Regions from separate parts of the Halovibrio sp. HP20-59 genome, predicted to be linked through region 2. Evidence: predicted binding sites of a transcription regulator. Region 2 holds the regulator's gene; the other holds the start of a gene.
What was found. Region 2 encodes FliA, which starts transcription of late flagellar genes. Its sites were predicted from a motif close to CTAAAGTTNNNNNNNNNNCNGCCGATA; they were not measured.
Positions count from the first base shown of each region.

Region 1: a site for FliA is predicted at 1,857-1,883, ahead of RZA33_RS14630 (flagellin). Genes of this name have one in related genera too.

Region 1 covers NZ_JAWJUW020000013.1:90,302-95,613, forward strand. The annotation lists gene fliD (flagellar filament capping protein FliD) at 1-52, shown strand, start outside; gene fliD (flagellar filament capping protein FliD) at 253-1,650, shown strand; gene RZA33_RS14630 (flagellin) at 1,959-3,674, shown strand; gene RZA33_RS14635 (hypothetical protein) at 3,984-4,241, shown strand; gene RZA33_RS14640 (acylphosphatase) at 4,466-5,312, shown strand, end outside.
Region 2 covers NZ_JAWJUW020000012.1:44,062-49,373, forward strand. The annotation lists gene flhF (flagellar biosynthesis protein FlhF) at 1-1,957, shown strand, start outside; gene RZA33_RS13720 (hypothetical protein) at 1,954-2,523, shown strand; gene RZA33_RS13725 (flagellar protein FlhE) at 2,549-2,956, shown strand; gene RZA33_RS13730 (RNA polymerase sigma factor FliA) at 2,983-3,687, shown strand; gene RZA33_RS13735 (motility protein A) at 3,725-4,546, shown strand; gene RZA33_RS13740 (OmpA/MotB family protein) at 4,552-5,223, shown strand; gene RZA33_RS13745 (hypothetical protein) at 5,235-5,312, opposite strand, start outside.

The DNA of each region.
Region 1 (5,312 bases), on a different contig from region 2:
CTACCTCACTCAGCAGTTCGATGCGCTGGATGCCCAGCTAGGCCGTAATTGATACTGAAAGTTAGACATTGACGTTTCTGACGCCTGCGCTAAGCAGGCGTTTTTATTAGAAAAATAAATTAGCCCAGTTAGCGGAAGATAAAGCGCTAAAGTCGCCCTCTTTTCAGTCGATAAGGTAAGTATCAAGTTTAATGGTGCACATAAGTGCGCGTAATGTTTTTGGTTTAGCCTTTTCACTGAGGAACACCCAGTATGGCGACGATAACCTCTCTTGGCGTTGGTTCGGGACTCGACCTGACCGGCCTGTTGGATCAACTACAAGAAGCAGAGCGTGGGAAGCTCGCTCCCATCACTCAGCAGAAAACACAGCAACAAGCCAAAATTTCTGCCTACGGCCAACTGCAAACCTCGCTGGATGCGTTTCAAGACGCCGTAGCGAAAATCAATGATCCCAAGCTCTACCAAAGCCTTTCCGCCAGTGTGCGCGGTGATGGCATTACCGCTACCACAACCGCGAGTGCGCTACCAGGTAGTTACCGGGTGGAAGTCAGCCAGCTGGCGACCTCGGGCACGCTCGCCTCCAGCCGGGTTGACAAAAAAGATCAAGCGCTTGATCTGCAGGGGGCTACCGCGCTCAAGCTGAATTTTGGCAATGGCGATTCAGTGGATATCGCCATTGCCCCAGGTAGCACCTTAAACGGTATTCGAGATACCATTAACGCCAACAAAGAATCAGGCGTAAACGCCACCATTATTAACGATGGCGAAGGTTACCGGCTGGCGTTAAGTTCCAAGGTAACCGGTGCCGATGCCTCCATTGACAGTTTCAGCTTTGTCGATGCCGCAGATGCGCCCGTAACCGGCCCATTCAGTGAGGCAGTAGAAGCAGGTGCCAAGCGCCAAGGGCAAGATGCTGCATTAACGGTTAATGGCATTGCGATCAGCAGCGCCAAAAATCAAATCGAGGGTGCGATTCAGGGCGTAACGCTTAATCTCGCTGAACTCAGTATGGCTGAGGGTGAAACCGCTTCCAGCACGGTTAACATCGAGCGCGACACGCTAAAACAGCGCGAAGCGATTAACGGCTTTGTAAAAGCGTTTAACGACTTAAAAGGTGTTATCACTAAGCAAACGTCGTTCAGTGGCGATAGTGAGACCGCAGGAGAGCTACTCGGTGATAGCGCTGTGCGCACGGTTGAATCACGCTTACGCAGCGTATTAACCGGTGGTGTGGAAGGCGGTGAGCTCTCCACGTTAAGTCAGTTAGGCATTTCCCTACAGCGTGACGGCACGCTAAAAGTAGACGACGCTAAGTTGAGTGACCTGGTGGCGAATAACCCCCAAGCGCTTGGCGCCTTTTTTGCGGGCGATAAAAAAGAGAGTGGCTTGGCGGGCAAGCTGGGGGCGTCAATTGAACAGATGCTCGGCAGCAACGGCGTCATTAAAGGGGCTATCACCGGTGCGGAAAACCGCGTAAAAAGCCTCGATACCCGCTTTGAGCGTATGGAAAAAAGTATTGATGCCACCATTGCCCGTTACCGCAGCCAGTTCAGCCAACTCGATATAATGGTCTCGCAAATGAACAGTATGAGCTCCTACTTGACGCAGCAGTTCGATGCGCTGGATGCCCAGCTAGGGCGTAAAAAGTAGCGTTACATCAATAGCTATCGCTTAAGCACGATAAAAAGCAGCGCTTGACGCTGCTTTTGCTTTGGAACGATAAAGAAACTGTATTAATGAGTGGGTATGTCATTGAGCTCAGCGAAGCAATCTCAATCTCTCGGTGGCTCCCAGGCCAAGCATGAATCCCCTCACCTCCCAGTTACCAACGTTTACATCTTTTTTTACCACTCCCCCTAAAGATCCTCCTCGCCCTGCCGTTAATTAATATAACGGCACACACAGTGGCCGAAAAGCGGGCCTTCAAGGCCAGTGTCCAAAGCAAGGAGTATCACACCATGTCAGTGATCAATACCAACATCACGTCGATGATCGGCCAGCAGAACCTGAACAAGTCGCAAAATGATCTGCAGACTTCCATGGAACGCTTGAGCTCTGGCCTGCGCATCAACAGTGCCAAGGATGATGCGGCAGGTCAGGCAATCGCCAACCGTTTCACCGCACAGATTACCGGCCTGGGCCAGGCGCAGCGTAATGCCAACGATGGTATCTCTATCGCCCAGACTGCGGAAGGCGGTTTGAACCAGGTCAACGACAACCTGCAGCGCATCCGTGAATTGTCCGTTCAGGCACAGAATGGCACCAACTCCGACTCTGACTTGAACTCGATCCAGGACGAAATCAACCAGCGTCTGGATGAGATCAACCGTATTTCCGAAGAAACCGACTTCAACGGTACCAAGGTGCTGGCAGGCGACGAAGGTCTGAAAATTCAGGTTGGCGCTAACGATGGTCAGACCATCTCAGTCAATCTAAAGCAGATCAATGCCGAAACGCTGAACCTGGCTGGCTTCAATGTTAACGGTACCGGTACCGCTAACTCCACCGCTACCGTTCAGGATCTGCGTGCCAACGACTTTACTCAAGTGGGTACCTCGAACGAGTATACAAACGCTAATTTCAATACAGCCTCTAGCGTTGGGGATCTGTTCGAGAACCTGAAAGATGGTGCGACCGTTGAGCAGATGACTGATAATGTCGAGTATACCCTCAATGCGGACACCAACACCTTCAGCTTCGATCGTACTGGTGTGGCTGTCGATGGTACTGCGGGTAATCTTGCGACTGACCTAGGCCTGACACCAGGCGCTGGAGAGACCAGCACCATTACCGTTAATTTAGGTGGCGATGACAAGGAAGTTAACGTTTCCTCTTCTGGTGCTTTAACCCTGGCGTCTACCGGTGAGAACTTATACCTGACCGGTACCGCTGGCTCGGCTGATTTAAGTGTAACAAACACAGCTGGGGACCCTGTCGCCACTATCGACGACTTGGTCAGTGAGCTCGCTGATGTTGGCCGTTCTGCAGGCAGCATTACGACTGCAGAAGATACGGTTTATAGTGCCGATGGTCTTGCTGGAAGTGTAAATACTACCAATGAAACCATTGCCTTTGAAGATTTACAGAATCAGGTCGCTCAAGATACAACCAACGCTTACGATGTAGACACCGATGGTGAAGGTACCGCTGCCAATTTATATGGTATCGATGCTACTAATGCAGTTTACAATGATGTATCAACAGGAACTCAGGATGCAACTACTGCGACCTATACTTCTGGTTTTGATGGTGATTATTCACTAACTTCAGGAACCACAGGAGCAACTGCATCTGTCTACGTCAATGATAATGGCAAGATCACCGATGGTGCTGCAAGCGAAATCTTCGTTACCGAAGATGGTAGCCTGACTAAAGAAGCTCTGAGTGATGCGGATGCAACCGAAAACCCGCTGGCAGCCTTGGATAACGCTCTGTCACAAGTCGACAGCCTGCGTTCTGAACTGGGTGCTGTGCAGAACCGATTCGAGTCTGCCATCACCAACTTGAGCACCAACGAGACTAACCTCTCTGCTGCCCGTTCGCGTATCGAAGATGCTGACTACGCAGTAGAAGTAGCTAACATGACCCGCGCGCAGATTCTTCAGCAAGCTGGTACGTCCGTGCTGGCCCAGGCCAACCAGATTCCGCAGAACGTTCTTTCTCTGTTGGGTTAATTGGTTAGCTTTTAAGCTGATTGATCGATATATAACGGGGCCGAAAGGCCCCGTTTTTATGCTTTAAGGGAGACATCGCAAGATGGCATGTTCGTTTTGTGGATCAGGAAGTCATACGGCAAAGAATTGTCCAAAACCGTCACGTTGCTCTGGGTGTGGTCGAGCTGGTCATAATGTACAAACATGCCCGGATGCTAGGCGGTGTAGTGTGTGTGGTAGCTATCAGCATGATAAGCGGACTTGTCCAGATCGTTAAACTCGAAGTGCACAATGGTTGCTAAGTTAGCTGTGAATTTATAGGTAAACACTATGGGATTTTGGAACAAGTTTGGTGAAGTCAGCTATAAAACTGCAAAATTTCTTGGAAATACCGCTACGGTAGTCTCTAACGGTATTGAACAAAAGGCCGGTGAACTCAAAGAACTCAAGCAAGAATATGAGCAAAAGCCTGATGAAGAGCTTGTAAACATAATAAAAAGCAAAGGTTTTACGGGCAACTCAGAGAGCGAGAAGGGTGTTGCGCGAAGAGTATTAAGAGAAAGAGGCTATATGTCAGGTTCCAAGTGATTGTTTAAACCGGCTCGGCACGCAGTTAAGTGATCATGGGGTTGTGCCGAGCCAAGCTACAAGCTAGAGATGGCCACGTCGCTGCGCTCCTCGCCATGACACTGTATTGAAGCGATCTCCTACTTGCCGATTACCCAAGTCTCTGACATCACTCATCCCATTGTTTGCTACTATCGGGCCATCTTTACACCGCGCCGGTAGCGCTCGCCCACAGGACTCCTCGCATGGTTCGCACGTCGAAAAAATCACCGAACACCGCCCGCCAACGTCGGCAAGCCGCTGTGCCGCCTTCGCCGTTGGCGCAGCAGTCGCAACAGCAGCTGGATAATATCCGCACGGCGCTGGCCCACGACCAAACCGAACTGGCCGTTACCTTGTTGGCAACGCTGCAACAGCAAGACCCGGCGAACCCGCAGGTGTTGTTACTGGCGGGCACGTTGCAGATGCAACATGGCAAGCCGCAAGAAGCGCTTTCCTCGTTATTGAGTGCCTCGTATCAGTTGCCCAACCACCCGGAAGTCTATGAGCGTCTGGCGCGTTTACACGCACAGCTAGGGCACGACCGCGCCGCTTTAAGCGCAATGCACCGGCTGGTGGCGCTGCGCCCGAGTAACGCCCAGGGGATATTTCAGTTAGCCGCCATGTACCACGAGGCGGGTTATCCCACCCAGGGCGACCTGTGGGCGCGGCGCGCACTGCTCAAGCGGCCGTTCGTCGTCATCAACGCTGAGCGTGAAGAAAAGCTGCGCGTGCTGGTGTTACGTAACGCTGCCGCTTCCCAGTGGCGGTTTGATGCTCAACAGTTCCGCTATGCCCTGGTACAAGGCCATCGCCACCTGCCCGGCGGGCTGGATGTCGCGCACATCACGCGGGTCGAGCTGTTTGTCGACACCCTGGAAAATACCCCGGAGCTTTTACGCAAGCTACCGGCGGTGGATGTCGTGCTGAACATCATTGAAGACACTCCCGCCAACCAGGCCGCACTGAGCATGGCAACCCATGTGGCAGAACGCCTGAACCGCCCGTTAATCCACAGCGCTGAGCTAGTGGATGAAACGCAAGACACCCAGC
Region 2 (5,312 bases):
GAGTGAGCGTTTACTGCGCGAAATGCAGGACATGCGAGAGCTACTGGCCAGCCAGCCTGCAAAAGCCGCTGCGCCCATCCAGGCGGCGCCAACGGGCACCGTTGAACGACTTCGCCAATTGCTATGCAAGGTGGGCTTTAGTAGCGAGCTTGCCGATGAACTCCTAACCGGGCTTCCCGAGCCGCTGGCGGGCTTAAACGCCGATAGCCAAGCGCCGCTGGATTGGCTGCGCAAGCAGTTAATGCAGCGGCTTAGTGTGCTTAGCGATGAAGCGAGCTTTTTTGATCAAACCGGTATTGTGGCGCTTGTAGGGCCAACGGGCGTGGGTAAAACCACCACCACCGCCAAGCTAGCCGCGCGGTTTGTGATGCGCCACGGCACGCGCCCGGTGGCGCTGGTGACCACCGATAGCTTCCGGATCGGTGCCCACGAGCAATTGCGGATTTATGCGCGCCTGCTGGATACCCCCATGTACGCGCTGGATGCCGAGCAACCCATCGACGATTTACTGGGACGCTTGCAGGGCAAACAGTGGGTAATTATCGACACCGTGGGCATGAGCCAGCGTGACCAGCGGGTGATTGAGCAAATCGCCCACCTTCAGGGCGGGCGTTCGCGGGTGCGACTGGTGTTACTACTCAACGCCGCCAGCCAGCCGGAAACCCTCGAAGAAGTGGTGCTGCGCTACCGGCAGGCCGCGCGCTCAGCGGGCGCTGAATTAGATGATTGCATTATTACCAAGCAGGATGAGGCGGGTTGCCTAGCGCCAGTGTTGGATATCGTAATGCGTCATGGCATGCGGGTGTTGTTTGGCTCCTACGGGCAGCAGGTGCCCGAAGACATGGCCCTTGCCGCCCCCGGTGCACTAGTGGATCAAGCGCTGAGTACCGCGACACCACAGCGTGAACGGGTGCAAGCTGCCGATGCGCCGATGGGCATGCCGCGCTGGTCGCGGGATGTGCTGGGCCAAGGGCGGCGTTTATCGTCGCTGCTGGCACGGCTGCGCCAGCGTGTGACGGGATTTGCCGCACTAGAAGAACTTTGGAACCTAGCCGCACTGCCGAGCAGTGTGCAAGACCAGCGCCTTAATGCCCTGCTGGCGGACTACCCACCGAGCGACGCCATGCTGGGCATGGCGTGGTCAGCGCGACGCAATGAGCGTGGCTGCGACTGGGCAATGCCCGATATAGGCTTGGACACAGAGGGCGCGTGGCTGGCGTTACCGTGGCTGCAGCATCGCCATGTGGCCGGTTGGCAGCCGCGCTTGGCCGCGCTGTCAGCCTCAAACGGCGTCGCGGTGCACTTATTGCCACGCTTGCCCGAGGCGGATGCGCTCGGGTGGCTAGAGGCCCAGCATTTGACCTGGATCAGCCAGGTCGCTGCCAGTCAGCGTATATTCGCTTACCGCGAACGCCAGACGCTGCGCCAACTGTTTCACGACAGCGTGCTAACCCATCACGTAAGTGTGCGTTTTCGTGGTCAATCCATGCAGTTGTGGACCGCCTATGCTGAAGTTGAGGACGCCTCTGGCCTCGCGCTTTTGGCGTGGTATGGCGAAGTACGTAACCCTGAAAGCGCCAAGGTGGTAACGCGCCGCTATTGGCTCACTCCCGCACGCCTGGGCTCGGAGGTGCTGTCGTTACTACTTACCCAGCTACACAGCGAAGGGCTGGCGCCGTTGACACGGCGCGCTTGGCAGCAGCTGAAAGACGCCGATAGCGGCGATGTCAACGCCGACGTGCGCCTGCTCATGGCCAGCGGTGTGGCAGCGGTCGCCGGGCACCTTGATGTGGCTGACGATGACGACGCCCAAACGCTGCGCGGGGATCTGCTCAACCTATTGGGTGCCCGTCGGCGGCGTCGCGATAGCGGTATGCTGGATGCATTGGTCTACGTGTTTATGGCCCGCGATGCGATTCGCCAAATGGGCAGTATCAGTCGAGAGGGTGTGGCGTGAGCGAACAAGATCAAGCCTCAGGGCTGCGCAAGTGGGCAAATTTGCAGCGTCAACAGCAGCAGGCCGATGCGCCTGGGGATGTTGCCGCGGCGGAGTATGTCGCAGAAAGCGTCCAGGAGCCGTCGCTAGTTGCGGCGGCGTCTGCGGCGGTGACGCCTGTGGCAGCCAAACCGCCCGGGCCCAAAATTCCCCTGGTGGTGGTCGGGCTGTCCGGTAGCGGTGCGGCGCAGGTGAGCAAGGTCAGGGCTCGCCTGGGGCAATGGTCAGTGCTAGGTCGCAGCTGGGCCGGTGACCCCGACGATTGGGACATTCATATCGTCAAGGCCGAGGCTGCCAATCTCGCCCAGTTGCGCGATGAATACAGCCGGTGGGCGTTGTGGATCGATAGTGACGCCGACGCTTTTGCCGCGATGTACCGTACGTTGCGCTTGCTGCGTGAGCACGGCGGGCCGGACCGTGTACTGGCTCTTCACGAACCGCACTTGCCGCGCCAAGGATTGCTCGATAACTTGCGGGAAGCTGCCGACTATTACTTAAGTATGAAATTACTGGTACTGGCACGATGAGCTCACTCGGCCGAGGACAACAAGCATGCTAAGCTGGCCTGTCAAAACGCTAGGTTGGGTTGTGTTATTGATAACACAACTGGGTAACGCACACGCGGTAGCGGGGAGCTGGAGTACACAGGTCCCCGGGCTGATGGTGGCGATGAGTGATCGGGCCAGCGCCACACAAGAGGTCGCGCCACCGGCAGCGGCCAACGTAGAGGCCAGCCAGATTGAACGTGTTCAGTGGCAGTTTCAGTACCCTCCCGGTGCGCGCTTAAACGCCTGGCTGTGCCACCCAGAGCAGTGTGTTGCGTTAACCGGGATGCGTGGTTCTACCCGCGCACTAGCGGGACAAGTAGCCGATGCGCCGTTACATTTTCGCTTCGCCTTACACCCAGGTCAGCGGCCTGTTCGGGTGCAGGGGTTGCAGATGATTGTGAACTATCAGTGAAGGCTGTTTAGCCGCGAGGCGAGAGAATGTACACAGCACAGGGTAGGATCAAACAAAGCGAGCTATTGACGCAGTATATGCCCATGGTGCGACGTCAGGCCTTGACGCTACAGGTCCGATTGCCCGCCAGCATTGAGCTCGATGACCTTATTCAAGCGGGGATGGTGGGGTTGCTGGAAGCGCTTGGTCGTTTCGATGCCAACCAAGGCGCCACCTTCGCCACCTTTGCCAGCCAGCGTATTCGTGGCGCGATGATGGACGAGTTGCGCACCCGTGACTGGCTGCCGCGCAGCGTGCGCCGTTCAGCACGTGCGGTCGATGGCGCTGTTCGCCAACTAGAGCAGCAGCTAGGGCGGGCACCGGAAGAGCAAGAAATTGCCCAGCACCTTGAGATGCCGCTGAGTGAATACCAACAGCTTCTCAACGACACTAACAGCGGCCAATTATTGCCTTTTGAGGAACTGGTCGCTGAGGGTGGAGAGCCCATCAACCATGAGCCGGGTAACTCGCCGTTTGAGCAATTACTGGATGGCCAGCAGCGACAAACCTTGGTTGACGCGATTGAAGCGCTGCCCGAACGTGAAAAGCTGCTAATGGCGCTGTACTACCAAGAGGAGCTTAACCTCAAGGAAGTCGGCGCGGTGCTTGGCGTGACGGAATCGCGCGTTTCTCAACTGCACAGTCAGGCCGTGAGTCGTTTACGCGCGCGGTTACACGACTCGTTGGAATAGCAACTTTTACTCACTTGTGACCGGCAAGGAACCGTGAATGAACCCTTCAACGTTGATTGGCATCTTTGCCAGCATATTACTGCTGGTTAGCGTGCTGTTTTTTACCGCAGAGTCTCCCGAGAGCTTTGTCAATTTACCGGGCCTGGCGATCGTGATCACCGGCACCTTGGCGGCTACCTTTATCAGCTACCCGCTGAGAGAAGTGCTGCGCGTCGTGCGCTTGGTGGGGTTGGTGTTTCGGCGCGAAAATACCTATATGCGCGACGATATCCGCGAACTGGTGGATATGTCGCGGCTTTGGTTTAAAGGCGACGTGCGGGCAGTGGAGCGCGAGCTTGAGCACACCCGCAACCCTTTCCTGCGCACCGGGATACAGCTGGTCATTGCCAACACCAAGGAAGACGAAATTTTTGACATGCTGCGCTGGCGGATTGCCCGCCTTAAAGCCCGCGAACATGCCGAAGCGCAAATATTTCGCACCATGGCCACCTACGCGCCCGCCTTTGGCATGATCGGCACCCTGGTAGGGCTTGTGAACATGCTGGAAGTGATGGATGCGGGCGACCTGCAGGTTATCGGACCGCGCATGGCGGTGGCGCTGCTCACTACCTTCTACGGTATTTTACTCGCTAACTTAGTGTTTAAGCCGATCGCCGTAAAACTAGAGCGCCGCACCGAAGAGCGTCTGATCACCATGAACATGGTGCTCGAAGGAATCTCGCTGATTACCAAGCGTCGGTTACCGTCGTTTATCGAAGAGACGCTCAACTCCTTCGTCGCCAACTACCACGATGAAATTCGGGATAATAACGTCAAGCCGAGACCTGATTCTTCGGTGAGCTCGGCAGCGAAGGGATAGCTATCATGTTAGACCGTGATACCCGTCATGCTCTGGAAATACCGGTCTCGGCCAGTGAGGATGATGGTTGGCTAACCAGCTACCTGGATGTATTGACGCTGTTAATCACGCTGTTTGTACTGCTGCTTTCACTGACCCCGCCGGGTGGCGGTGAAGCCGCCGATACGGCGTTCATGCGTAGCGCCAGCGCTGTGTCATCACTGCCGCTGGCGTCCCTGGCCACCGGCATACAGCCGCGCCACGAAGGATTGCAGCCGCAGTTTTCAGGGCTCAATATCCCCGGGGTGAATGTTTCGCAAGGGCGCGAAGGGGTCACGTTGCGAATTGATACCAGCCTTCTGTTTCCCAGTGGCCAAGCCGTGCTCACTACCCAGGGGCGAGGCGTTGTAGAAAGCCTGATTGAGGTGCTGGCCAGTTTTGGCGGTGAGATCTCAGTGGAAGGCCATACCGACAGCGTGCCTATTTCAACGGCCCGCTTCCCCTCTAATTGGGAACTTTCAGCCGCTCGGGCGATTGCCGTTGTGCGCCATTTAGAGCGCCAAGGGTTCGACGTTTCGCAGACCCGGGCCGTAGGCTACGCCGATACTCAGCCCATAGAAGCAAACGCAACGGCAGCTGGGCGAGCGGCCAATCGGCGTGTGGAGCTGTTGCTTAGGCAGCAGGTCGAAGGCGAATAGCCGAGGGCGCTTTAAGTCGTTGACCCGCTGCCTTCACACTGGCTAAGCATCCGGTTAATTGCCGCGTCGGCGCCTTGCAGGCTAAAGGT